2 linked regions of the Shimia isoporae genome follow. The protein of the gene in region 1 interacts with the protein of each later gene in a pairwise test. Links are inferred from orthologs where the notes say so. Each region holds a gene or a part of one and is shown on either strand. Other genes may lie near its edges.

The links.
Region 2: the proteins of BXY66_RS08800 (region 1) and mrdA interact in binary tests that used the Escherichia coli proteins (3 or more experiments, as listed by UniProt). The link is inferred for Shimia isoporae from one-to-one orthologs.

Annotation. Positions count from the first base shown.
Region 1 is NZ_SMGR01000001.1:1,791,078-1,797,788, reverse strand. The notes cover bases 1,912-5,006. They hold BXY66_RS08800 (penicillin-binding protein 1A), read left to right. Parts: upstream 1,912-2,231; coding sequence 2,232-4,781; downstream 4,782-5,006. Other genes in these bases: BXY66_RS08795 (linear amide C-N hydrolase), read right to left, coding at 4,854-5,006; BXY66_RS08805 (hypothetical protein), read left to right, coding at 1,912-2,119. Also shown: BXY66_RS08820 (N-acetylmuramoyl-L-alanine amidase), read left to right, coding at 1-845; BXY66_RS08815 (NUDIX domain-containing protein), read left to right, coding at 908-1,345; BXY66_RS08810 (hypothetical protein), read left to right, coding at 1,400-1,705; more of BXY66_RS08805, read left to right, coding at 1,811-1,911; more of BXY66_RS08795, read right to left, coding at 5,007-5,099; BXY66_RS08790 (amidohydrolase family protein), read left to right, coding at 5,145-5,729; BXY66_RS20455 (hypothetical protein), read left to right, coding at 5,785-5,955; prfB (peptide chain release factor 2), read left to right, coding at 5,978-6,711. UniProt on the Escherichia coli protein: Cell wall formation. Synthesis of cross-linked peptidoglycan from the lipid intermediates.
Region 2 is NZ_SMGR01000006.1:27,951-34,566, forward strand. What follows is about bases 1,181-4,180. They hold mrdA (penicillin-binding protein 2), read right to left. Parts: upstream 3,653-4,180; coding sequence 1,709-3,652; downstream 1,181-1,708. Other genes in these bases: rodA (rod shape-determining protein RodA), read right to left, coding at 1,181-1,698; BXY66_RS19615 (ATP-binding protein), read right to left, coding at 3,649-4,180; mreC (rod shape-determining protein MreC), read right to left, coding at 4,178-4,180. In the rest of the region: BXY66_RS19600 (LysR family transcriptional regulator), read left to right, coding at 1-562; more of rodA, read right to left, coding at 559-1,180; more of BXY66_RS19615, read right to left, coding at 4,181-4,185; more of mreC, read right to left, coding at 4,181-5,071; BXY66_RS19625 (rod shape-determining protein), read right to left, coding at 5,151-6,191; BXY66_RS19630 (TorF family putative porin), read right to left, coding at 6,354-6,616. UniProt on the Escherichia coli protein: Catalyzes cross-linking of the peptidoglycan cell wall. Responsible for the determination of the rod shape of the cell. Is probably required for lateral peptidoglycan synthesis and maintenance of the correct diameter during lateral and centripetal growth.

The sequences.
Region 1 (6,711 bases):
GGGCTGCGCGTCTGAAAGTGGTGCTGACACCGGTTGAAGCAGCGGCTTTCGCGGCGTCTTCGGGCGCACCACACGATCCGCGTTGGGATTTGCCGGAACCTGAAGTAATCGGAGTTGCACGCGAACAAAAACCTGAATGGGCGCCGACCGTGGTTCTCCTTGATCCGGGGCATGGCGGTATCGATCCCGGCGCCGAGCGTGGTGATGTTCAAGAAAAACAGCTTATGCTGAGTTTTTCGCGTGAACTGCGCGACACGTTGCGCCGCGCCGGCGGTTTCGAGGTGCATATGACACGGGATGCGGATGTGTTTGTGTCCCTTGAGGGGCGGGTTGCAATGGCGCATCAACTTGGGGCAGATGTGTTCATTTCCTTACATGCGGACAGTTTGAGCCAGGGGCATGCGCAGGGCGCGGCCATATACACGTTGTCTGAAGAAGCATCGGATGCGGCTTCGGCTTTGCTGGCAGAGCGGCACGATCGCGCGGATATTCTGTCCGGCGTGGATCTCTCGGGCGCGGACGACGAAGTCACCGACGTGCTGCTTGATCTGGCGAGGCAGGAAACCGAACCGCGAACAGAGGTGCTCGCCAATGTCATGGTCAATTCCATCCGTGCCGCGACAGGATCTGTGAACAAAAAGCCGCGTCGAGAGGGCGCGTTTTCGGTTCTGAAGGCGGCTGATGTGCCTTCCATCCTGATCGAGCTGGGGTTCATGTCATCGGAGCGTGATCTTGCAAATCTACAGGATGCGGGATGGCGTGCGTCGATGGCTTCCGGCATTCGGGACGGTCTGAACGCTTGGGTGATTGAGGACAAGGCCAACAAAGCTCTTGTGCGCCAGTAGACATCCGTACTGATGACGCCCGAGTTGGAAACGGAGTTCTGATGGAGGCGAGTAAGGGGTAAATGCGCGAGTTCAGCGATTTTGACGGGGCAAAGGTCGCTATCCTCAAAGGGGATCGCGTTGTGACCATTTTGCGTGATGACCGTCCCGACATTGTATTTCCAAATATGTGGGATTTGCCTGGAGGTGGGCGGGAAAACGGCGAATCCGCCGAAGCGTGCGTATTGCGCGAATTGCTTGAGGAGTTGTCGCTGACATTGCTGCCCACGCAACTCAATTGGAAAAGGCGGTATTCCGAAGGGCGACAAGGCGAGCGTGTCACGTGGTTTTTTGTGGCCGAGGTGCCGGACCTTGACGATGGCTGTATGCGTCTTGGCAATGAGGGACAGGCTTGGCGCCTGATCGATGTTGAGCGGTTTTTGCGCATGGACAACGCTGTGCCGCATCTGAAATCGCGGTTGGCGGAGTATCTTGAAATCCGCAAAACAGCCAAGGGTTGATGTTTCGCGCAGAAATATCGCCAAATGGTCGAATATTCTTGAGGAGTATTTGGGATGTGGCGGATTTTTGCCGGTATAGTTGTTTTGCTGGGGGCCTGTACGCCGGTTGATTATGACGCGGTGACTAAGGGCAGTTTTGAAGGTGTCGTGCGTCTTTACTGGATCAGCGGCGGCGCGGGGTCAGCCGTTGGCGATGGCAAATTCCTCTACTATGAGGATGAGTTGCAGCCGCTCAGGTTTTTACGTGATGACGCGAATGCGCCGTCTGGCGAGAGCGGCGTCATAACCCCAAATTCATTCTTCACTGATGGCGGCTCGGTTCCCCGGGTTGTACAAAGCGTGCCTGGCTTCAATGCTTGAGCCTTTGGGCCTGCTTATGTGATCCACGATTGGGTCTTTGTAGCCCGTAGGTGCCTGAATTATGAGAAAGAAACGGGCAAACCGGATAAAGACATCACAGAAGAGATGCGCCGGATTTCCCACATGCGTTTTGGTGAAAGCGCTCGAGTGTTGGCGGAAGGCATCAAAACGCTGTTGAACGACAGCACCTCGGGAGGCCCCGGAGGCGTCATTTCGTCGTTTACAGCTGGACCGATCAGCCACGCGAAATGGGAACAGCGCACCAAGTGCTCAGAGATGTTGCCTCCACGAGAAATGCTGGATGAAATCGCTGGCCGAAGCCGTGAGAAAGGGTTGAGCGATCCCAATGCGCCGCCCGTTACGTTGGATAGTGGTCAACAAATCCGTTTGATCAGTAGCTTCGTTGTTCCCTAGTCCGGTCTCGCGAAATGGACTGCTGAGACTGTGACGCGCGGTATCGTGTTTTGATCCGCGCGTGCCTAAGCTATATAGAGGCTTCAAAGACGCTCTATTGGGGTTCGCGCGCGTGCTGAGATTCATCGCTTCGTTCTTCGGGACGATTTTCACCTTTGTCACAATGGGCCTTTTCGTCATTGCGCTGACGATTGGTGGTATCTTCTGGCTGTATGGTCAGGAGCTTCCGAGTCACGAGAACCTTGCCCAATACAAGCCTCCCACGATCAGCCGGATTTACTCTGGCGAAGGCGAAATTATCGACGAATTTGCCAAAGAGCGGCGCTTGTTCGTGCCTGCGGACGAAATTCCGGATCTAGTGAAGCAGGCGTTCATTTCGGCGGAAGACAAGAACTTCTACGAGCACTCGGGCTTTGATGCGCGAGGTATCGCGGCGGCGGCTTATGAGGCTGTCGCGACACGTGGCGAGAGCGTGCGGGGGGCATCGACGATCACGCAGCAGGTTATGAAAAACTTCCTCTTGTCTGGTGACCGTAAGGTGGAGCGCAAGATCAAGGAAATCATACTGGCGACGCGGGTCGAGGAAACGCTCACCAAGGACCAGATTCTCGAGCTCTACATGAACGAGATTTTCCTCGGTCAGAACTCATATGGTGTAGCTGCTGCTGCGCAAACATATTTCAACAAAAATCTGGACCAGTTGGAGCCCCATGAGGCTGCGACACTGGCTTCAATGCCCAAAGCTCCGGGCCGGTTCCATCCGGTGCGCAACATGGAGAGAGTTCTGGCGCGTCGGAATTTTGTTCTGAAAGAGATGTCGGAAAACGGCTACATCAGCGAGGAGGTGTATCTCTCCGAAAAGGACCTGCCTCTGAAATCCGTGCAGAATGGCGACTACGAAAGCTACAAGACGGCGCTGCCGCCTCGCGATTACTTCACCGATGAAATCCGCCGCCAACTGAGCCGGGATTTTGGCGAAGAAGAGTTCTTCTCTGGGGGTATGACCGTGCGTGCGACAGCCGATCCGGAAATGCAGGAGATTGCGGCAAAGGCTCTGCGTCGTGCCTTAGAGAAATACGACCGCTCTCGCGGCGTTTGGCGCGGCACAAAATTCACCCTGCCAGACGAAGTTCTCGAGGATGAGGTCGCGTGGCGCGAAGCTCTGGCAGCCGTTGAAGTCCCTCGTGATGTAGACCTCGAAGGCCAATGGCATCCGGCTGTGGTTTTGGCGGTTGGCAACAATGACGCTCGCGTTGGCATCGAAGGAATTGACGAGGACGAGGACGGCCATTGGATTCCGGCAAAAGACGCGCAATGGGCGCGCAAGCAGCTTGAAGACGGCTCGCTTGGACGAAAGGCCAAGGTGGCCGGCGATCTGGTCTCCAAGGGCGACGTTGTTCTGGTGCGTGCTATCACCAAAGACGACGGTGGTGAGTTCGTGCGCTGGTCTTTGCGTCAGGTGCCTGAAGTGCAGGGTGGTTTCATGGCGATGGACGTCAACAACGGACGTGTGATCGCCATGCAGGGTGGCTTCAGTTATCAGGACACGGTGTTTAACCGCGCAACACAGGCGAAGCGTCAGCCAGGCTCCAGTTTTAAACCGTTTGTATATGCCTCTGCGTTGGACAGCGGGTATTCGCCTGCAACGATCGTGATCGATGCGCCCATCGAGATCGACACCCCGCAGGGTGTGTGGCGGCCGAAAAATTCGACGAATAAGTTTTATGGTCCGACGCCCATGCGCACCGGCATCGAGATGAGCCGGAACCTGATGACCATCCGTCTCGCGCAGGAAGTCGGTATGAATACCGTCGCCCGTTACGCGGAACGGTTCGGTGTATACGAGAACATGGGTCAGTTCCTCGCCAATTCACTGGGTGCGGACGAAACCACACTTTACCAGATGGTCGCTGCCTATGCGATGTTCGCCAACGGCGGCGAACGGGTTGAGCCGACGCTGGTGGACCGTGTTCAGGATCGCTACGGCAAGACGATCTATCGTCATGATCAACGTGATTGTACCGATTGTGCTGATCCGGCGATTCCGGAGAGCCGCAGCCCGCGTATTGTCACCAACCGCGAACGGGTTATGGACCCTGTAACTGCCTATCAGCTGACTTCGATGATGGAAGGTGTTGTGACACGCGGGACTGCGTCGAGCCAGATCAAGCTGCCTGTTCCGGTTGCTGGCAAGACCGGTACCACGAACGAGGCAAAGGATGTCTGGTTTGTCGGTTTTACCTCCAATATCGCGGCGGGATGCTATATCGGCCACGACCGTCCGCGTCCTCTCGGTCGAGGCGCATATGGTGGCACCACGTGCGGCCCGGTGTTCCAGGAGTTCATGGAAGAAGCGATAAAGAAGTACGGGGGTGGCAAGTTCCGCGTGCCTCCGGGTGGTCATTTTATCAAGATCGACCGCTACACTGGCGCGCGTCTCGACAATGACGCAAGCGGGGCTCATGTGGTTGCCGAGTACTTCCGTGACGGTGAGGAACCGGTCTTTGGTATCACCTATGATGGTGGTTTCGGAATGGGGGCCAACTTGCCACTGTTTGACGAAGTTAGTCAGGGCCGTGAGGTGACGACGTCTTCGGGACGTGAGGTGATTGTGGGACCCAAGGCGGACTTTGGCACAGTCAGTTCGGGCGGGTTGTATTAATCTCATCAGTTGCTGGAGATCTGACAACAAAACTTGCGCTGCGCGCCCGTTTTTGGTTTTTGGCCGGTCGGTTTAGTCGCCGAAGTCAAATTCCTGATACTCTGGTGCTTCAGAGAAGGCGCCAACGCAGACCACGCCCTCGGTGTTGAAGTTTACATCGGACAGGGTGATTTTCTGGATGTTGTAGTTGTCATATGTGCGCACGTAGTAGACGCCATTGTTTACGTCAGCCACCGTCAGGTAAGAGGAGAACTGCGGGTCGTCGTTGACCCAGCGCCAGTACTGGCAACGATGTCCGCCTGACCGGCAATAGACCATGCGCGGGTGACGGCGGCCTCGTCAGTGGGGACGGAGGGCTGCGTCGTGTTGAACGCCCAAATGCAGGTGTTCACTCAAGTCGTGAATGTATCTCCTGAATATACACTGAGTGGCATCGAAGAGTGGTTCCCGCGGTTTGCGGAATTGAACGTGGTTTACGATAGCTCAGGCGCTTGTATGAGCTATGATCCGAACTTGTCTGCGCCTTCTGATTTGCGGTTAGGCAAAGCTCGGGTTCAAGAAATGGTCCCCATGCAAATGATCGCCGAGAAGGGTGGGCGGGTGTCACTCGGTTCGGACTGGCCGGTGTCCGGGTGGATTTCCGAGTACCGCCCCTTGGTTGCCATCGCAACTGCAATGACCCGTACGATTGACGGCCGCAAACACATTGATCCGCTTGGAGGAGCCGGCGCAGGAGTGGATGTCGATGTTGCAATACGGGCAGCAACAATCAATGCCGCCTGGAACCTGAACATGGATGACGAGATTGGAAGCCTGGAGGTCGGGAAAAAAGCCGAAATCGTCGTGCTGGACAAGGATTTGTATGAAATTGACCCTAATGACATTTCCGAAGTCGATGTTCTGTTCACGATGATGGGGGGAGAGGTGGTCTACGACCATCGAGAGTGAGCGCTGTGTAAGACCGTATAGCCACCGGACTGCTTCATCGAGCGCAGGAGAGGCTGTGGCCCGGACTATTGTGAACCTTAACACACGAGCAGGCATCGTTCGCGCGATGCCTGTAAATGAGGATCGCGAAGCGGAAGCGGTGTTTCTAAGGAATGAAAGCGTCGGCAAGGAAATGGGTTGGTCCAACTTGCCCCCTCCTGCCTGCTGGTTTATCACCCATGTCTGAACCGTAAGAAGCAGGATTGACCATGCGCGCTGAAGCACAGAACCTTGTTGCAGATATCGAAAAATCCCTGGAGCTGTTGCGTCAGCGGATGGGATTTGAAACTGCAGCTTTCCGTTTGGAAGAGTTCAACGCGCGGGTGGAGGACCCTGACCTGTGGAATGATCCGGCAGCGGCTCAAAAGCTGATGCGCGAGCGCCAGATGCTTGTTGATGCACTGGATACCGTCAAAGCCATCGAAACCGAGATGCGTGACAATGTCGAACTCATTGAACTGGGCGAGATGGAAGAAGACGAAGAGGTCGTGGAAGAAGCCGAGACAGCCTTGGCCGCGCTCAAAGAAAAGGCGGCGAAGAAGGAGCTTGAAGCGCTTCTGAACGGCGAAACAGATGGGAATGACGCCTTTCTTGAAATCAAATCCGGCGCAGGCGGAACAGAAGCTTGCGACTGGGCCAGCATGCTGGCGCGTATGTATGTGCGATGGGCTGAAAGCCGCGGTTTTTCTGTTGAGTTGCAGGAAGAGCAGGCAGGTACGGAAGCTGGAATCAAATCTGCGACCTATCAGATCAAGGGCCACAATGCTTACGGTTGGTTGAAGTCAGAAAGTGGTACGCACCGTTTGGTGCGGATTTCCCCCTTTGGCAAAGGCACACGGGAGACATCATTTGCAGCCGTTGGCGCTTATCCTGTGATTGACGACAACATCGAGGTGGAAGTGAACCCAGCCGATATTCGGATCGATACCTATCGGTCGTCCGG
Region 2 (6,616 bases), on another replicon or contig:
GAGACTTGGGGCGATATCAACGGCGCTTGGGGAGTTTGGGTCTTCCATAATTGCAAGTCTGGGAAAAAGTGCTCCGGACCTCGAACTAAAAGTTTTCCCCGGTGGGTCACAGGCGACTTACGAAAGCTTCACCCAAAGAACCGTCGACATGGCGTTAGTGGTTAAGCCGCCATTTGAATTGCCCAAGACGGTGCGTTTTGACTCGGTTGTTCGCCATCCAATTGGTCTCGTTCGCCCGCGTGATGCACCTCGGGATATTCCCTTCGTAATATACGCCAGAGATAGCTGGGGCGGAAAGCTTTGCTTCGATGCGTTGACGGAATTGCACAACACCCCTCGTGTGCTATGCGAGATGGACGCTGTGGAGGCAATCGCGCAACTTGTTGCTGAAGGTGTCGGACAGGCTGTTTTGCCTTGGTGGGACGGGCTCCAACGGAATGCAGAGGCGTTGAATTTCGAACCGATTGTTGGCCACTTGAGAGAGGTCGGTTTGGTTAGCTGGCAAAGGGAAATAGAGAAGCCGGTCAATAGGCTTGTCCGGGAAGCTCTGGGGCTTTGCTAGCGAGGGCGGTGTACATGGGCGCTTTGCACAAGGCCAAAGGCCATCATCAAGACCAGCATTGCAGATCCACCATAGCTTACTAAAGGCAGAGGCACACCGACGACGGGTGCCAATCCCATGACCATGGACATATTGACCGCAAAAAACAGGAAGAAAGCACCTGCAATCCCAATTGTAAGCAGGGAAGCAAAACGGTCCCTGTTTGTGACGGCGGAAGCCACGCAAAACAGAATGATCAAGGCATAGAGAGCCAGAAGCGACACCGCGCCAATATAGCCAAATTCTTCCGCCAAAGTAGTGAAGATGAAATCGGTGTGTTTTTCAGGCAAGAAGTTCAGGCGGCTTTGCGTTCCCTGCATAAATCCTCGGCCAGTCCATCCGCCTGATCCAAGCGCAATTTTGGACTGTGTAATGTGGTACCCGGCGCCCAGAGGATCTGACGCAGGATCAAGGAAGGTATCGATGCGACGATACTGGTAGTCTTTCAACAATTGCCAAGACGTGTCGCGTGACCGGAACACAGCAAACACCAGGCCAACACCCATGCTAAGGACAGCCGTGAAATACCCCCAGTGAACACCAGCCGCGAACATGACAATCGCTCCACCGGTTAGCAAAAGAATAGACGTACCAAGATCCGGTTGACGCAAAACCAGTGCCGTTGGGATCAGGATCAGAAGAACGGGCAGAAGAACGTATTGAGGGCGTGACGTTTTGCGCGGTGGCAACCAGTCGTAATAGGCCGCGAGAGCCATAACCAAAGTGACTTTCATCAATTCGCTCGGCTGAAGGCGCATAAAGCCCAGATCAATCCAGCGCTGGGCTCCCATGCCGACGCTGCCAATTATTTCTACCAGAACAAGTAGAACCAGCGAGCCAAGATATGCCGCGCCCGAGATCGAGCGCCAGAACCAGATCGGTACCATTGCAATGACGAGCATGAGGACCACGCCCATGGCATACCGTTTCATTTGAGGTTCTGCCCAAGGGGAAAACGACCCGCCCGCGACAGAATACAGCATCAGAAAGCCGACGCCTGCTACCGCGGAAATCAGCAGAAAAAGCGCCCAATTCAGATGCAGGATTTTGCGTGGGCCTGACGGCACATGTTTGACGGAGTACTCAAGATAACTCACGGTGCTCTCCTCAAACTCGATCCCGACGAGTGATGTTCCGTCCGGGGAGGAGTTCACGCAGTTCTTCTTGTTGCTCCTCGATGCGTTTCCTGTCCTTGGCGGGGTAGGCCGCGAGCGGCGGCTGGCCGCCATATAGCGCCTGAAGCGTGATATCGCGTGCAATTGGTGCCGCCGCTTTTGATCCGCCGCCTCCGTGCTCGACAACGACTGCTACGGCGATCTGTGGATCATCATAAGGGGCGTAATTGACGTAGAGAGCGTGGTCGCGGCGGTTCCAAGGCAAGTCTTCATTCCGGGTCACTCCGCGTGCTCGTTCGGCCGCAGTGATGTTGCGGACTTGCGACGTGCCCGTTTTGCCGGCCATCCTGAGGCCGTCCTCGATAATCCGGCTGCCATAGGCGGTTCCGCGTCTATGGTTGGAGACTTCGTACATGCCGCGTCGGACCTCGTTCAGAAAGGCCTCATTGATACCCAAGCGTTCAGCTGGCGCAGATGGCATATCTTTGCCGTTTATTGATTTGACAATTCTCGGCACGACGTCCCGTCCGGTCGCAAGCCTTGAAGTCATGACCGCTAGTTGTAGCGGAGAAGTAAGCACGAACCCCTGGCCAATGGACACGTTGACTGTGTCGCCAACCACCCAGTCGGCTCCCCGAACCTGATTTTTCCAGTTGCGTGTTGGGTTCAGGCCGGATGCGACACCCGACAAAGGAAGATCGAAGCGTTGACCGATACCAAAACGAGCCGCCATTGACGAAATCTTGTCGATCCCCACTTCGAGGGCCAGTTCGTAGAAATAGACATCGCAACTTTCCCGGAGCGCCTGAGCCAGGTTGACATGGCCATGGCCGGCGCGTTTCCAGCAGTGAAAACGACGGTTCGAGACTTCCAAATGGCCAGGGCACCAGACCGTTTGCTCCGGATGTGCTATGCCCGCATCCAGCGCCGCCAGTGCCGTAATCATCTTGAAAGTAGAGCCCGGCGGATAAGTGCCTTGAACGGACTTGGCCGCCAACGGGCGGTGGTCGTTGTCTGTCAGAGCACGATAGTCAGCAACCGAAATGCCTTCGACGAAGAGATTTGGATCAAACGTTGGTGCAGAGGCGATTGTAAGAAGATCGCCATTCCGGCAATCCATAACGATCGCGGCGGCACTCTCTTCACCAAGACGGGCTTGCGTATAGCTCTGCAAACTCTGATCAATGGTCAGTTGGACGTCGTCGCCCTGCTGGCCTTCCCGTCTGTCCAACTCACGCATGATGCGTCCGACTGCGTTGACTTCGACACGCTTTGTGCCGGCCTTGCCTCGCAGGGAAGTCTCGAGCTTTCCTTCGAGTCCGACCTTGCCGATTTGAAACCGCGGAATGCGCAGCAACTGATCTGGGTTCTCGATTTTTGACAAATCGTAATCTGACACCGGTCCGACGTAGCCGACGACATGAGCAAAGTCGCCGCGCAAGGGGTAGAAGCGGGATAAGCCCACTTCCGGCGTTACACCGGGAAGGGCGGGAGTGTTGACGGCCACTCGGGAAAGTTCATCCCACGAAATGCGATCAGCAATTGTCACCGGCAAGAAGGGCGGGGAACGCTCCATTTCGGTTGCGGCGGCCTCGAGTTCTCCTGGATCGAGTTCAATCAGAGACGATAGGCGACCTATTACCGCGTCCACGTCACCTGCATCCTCTGGAACGAGGGTGATGCGATAGGCAGGCTCATTGCGGGCAAGCACGACCCCATTGCGATCAAAAACCTCGCCACGTGCCGGAGGTATCAGTCGGATGTTGATGCGGTTTTCTTCGGCCAACAGACGAAACTGGTCGGCTTGGTTGAGTTGCAGTTGGCGCATCCGAAGCCCGAGGCCGCCCATAAACGCGAGCTGCGCTCCTCCGAGCAGTAAGGCGCGGCGTGTCACACGGGCATGGGTTTCAGCGTTTTCTTGCGGGTTCTTTCTCATGACGCCGCTCCGAACTGACCGTCACGGGCCGCCTGTCTGCGCACGCCGAAAAACACTTGCGACAACAAAACGACCAACGGGTAGGCTGCTACATTCATCATCGCTTGAATAAGCGTCAGGCCCAGCGAGGGTCGATCGACAAAAAACATCATTAAAACAAGCCGTGCGCCCAACGCGATAGCCACCATCAAAGCCGCCGCAGTAGCCCACTCCGAAACAAAGGTTGCGTCTCGGATCGTTGGGGCACGTTTGCGTTGCACTTCCACGGCCAGAACCATCACAAAAGCACCAAGTCCTGGAGGTCGCATCAGCAAGAAATCCTCAAGGAGAAACAAAATGGCGACCAGCCACGCAGGTGTATAGTCGGGCTGACGGGCCGCCCAAGCCATGCACAAAACCACCATCAAGTTCGGACCAGCCCAGAGTTGTGGTGCAGTGCTAAAGGGCATCAACTTGAAAAAGATGATCGACAGACACAGGAACACGAACAGAATCCGCATTCCCCAAACACGGGATGTGACACCTTCAGCCATCACGCTCTCCCGCTCCGCCTGGGCGACCATCTGGTCGAACGATGCTGCCGTGGGTATCTATGCGCTCCTGACCGTGGTGTCGTAGGACACGCAAGAACTCGAGCCTTTCGTAGTCGGCTGCCAGCCTCACTCGCAAACGCCCCGATGGGTCAACGGCAACTTGCCCAATAAGGAGGCCGCCGGGAAACACGCCGCCATCTCCAGAGGTCACGACCCGATCTCCCGGGCGGACCAAATCCGGTGTCTCAACAAAGTCTATCAAAGGCGCAACGGAGTTGTCTCCGACTATCAAAGCAGCCTGTCCAGACTGCTGAATTACCGCCGGAATGCGGCTCGAGTTGTCAGTCAGTAGCAAAACGCGGGACGAGTTGTTGCCCACGCCGGAGATCCTGCCGACGAGACCAACACCATCCATTGCCGCCCAGCCATCAACGATACCGTCACGTTGCCCGATATTCAGAAGAACTGATTGTCTGAATGGAGATCCGCTATCCGCAAGGACGACCCCGGTGATGAATGTAAGACGAGGGTCAAGCCGCACATTGTTCAAGTCAAGAAGTCGCGCATTTTCTTGCTCCAATTGGAGCGCGGCCTCTTTCCAGACCTTCATTTGCTGAAGCTCGCGTCGCAACTCGCGGTTTTGCTCGACGATCCTCTGATAACTTTGGAAATCGCGCAGCAAATTCACTGCGCCGGTCACAGGCGACATGGCCCAATCAAAGCTCGGAACCACAGCGTCGGTGATTTGCGCGCGGAAGCGTTCCACGCGGGGGCTGTCGATACGCCAGACGATGAAAACACCAATCAGGACCAGCAGGATCACACCGAGAAGCAACCGCTTCAGCGGGCCAGAAAAGTCTTCGCCCTGATTGCGATCCCGTGCCAACGTGCCCCCGATATCAGATGGTGGTTACAGGTGTAGCACGCCGAGGCGCGCCGACCAAACTCACATGTGGGTCAGACCCTTAGCTGTCGTAGTCGATCGCGTGGCGCAGTTGTTTTTCGTATTCCAGCGCCTTGCCGGTGCCCATTGCCACACAGTTCAGGCTCTCGTCGGCGATGGATACGGCCAAACCGGTCTGTTCGCGCAGCGCGAGATCCAGTTCACCCAGCAGCGCTCCACCACCTGTCAGCATGACGCCACGATCGACAATGTCAGCAGCCAGATCCGGCGGTGTGGCTTCCAGCGCGGTCATTACGGCTTCGCAGATTTGCTGCACGGGCTCGGCGAGAGCCTCGGCCACTTGCGCTTGCGAAATCTCGGTTTCCTTCGGTACGCCATTCAACAGATCGCGGCCGCGGATCTGCATCGACGCTCCTCGGCCATCATCCGGCATACGTGCGGTGCCGATCGACGTTTTGATGCGCTCGGCAGTGCTCTCGCCGATCAGTAGGTTCTGCTGGCGGCGGAGGTAGTTGATGATCGCTTCGTCCATCCTGTCGCCACCCACGCGTACCGAACGGGCGTACACGATGTCACCCAAGGAAAGAACCGCAACTTCTGTTGTGCCGCCGCCAATATCGACAACCATGTTGCCAGTTGGGTCTGTGATCGGCATGCCTGCTCCGATCGCGGCAGCTATCGGTTCCGCAATCAATCCGGCGCGCCGGGCGCCTGCAGACAGAACCGACTGGCGGATCGCGCGTTTTTCGACCGGTGTCGCGCCGTGGGGAACGCAGACAATGATTTTGGGCTTTGAGAAGGTAGAGCGTTTGTGCACTTTGCGAATGAAGTGCTTGATCATCTCTTCCGCAGTGTCAAAGTCAGCGATCACGCCGTCTCGCATAGGTCGGATGGCTTCGATGGAACCAGGTGTGCGGCCCAGCATAAGCTTTGCGTCCTCGCCCACGGCAAGTACCTTCTTCACACCATCTTTTACATGGTATGCGACCACTGACGGCTCGCTGAGAATGACGCCTTTGCCTTTGACATAAACCAGCGTGTTCGCGGTTCCCAAATCGATGGCCATGTCAGAGGTGAACAGCCCGCCCAGATTTCCCAGCATGTGATTACTTTCCCACAAATTCACGAAGCCCGCGACTCTCCCAAGTCCGGGCTGTGCTCTTATATGTAGCCTTTTGGCATTGTAAAAGACCTTGTGTCTGGCCTTGGCGTGTTTCCGCCACGTTGCGGCGCCCGCTTTGGCCGCCGCAACCGGATTTGTCGATCAGAATGCGAAGCCGACAGTGGCGGCCCATCCTTCATCTTTGGTTTCGCTTCCATTGTAGGAGATGTTCAGCATTGCCATGTCGTTGAAGGCGTAAGTACCACCGACACGCCAATATTTGTGGTCGTAGAAGTCGGAGTGACCATAGTGCGCGTCAAGCGAGATCGCATCGTTTACGGCAAAGCCAATCTCGCCACGATAGTTCCAGTTTTTGTTCTCGGGATCGTAGGCCACATAGGCTGTCAGATCGACACGGTCCGAAG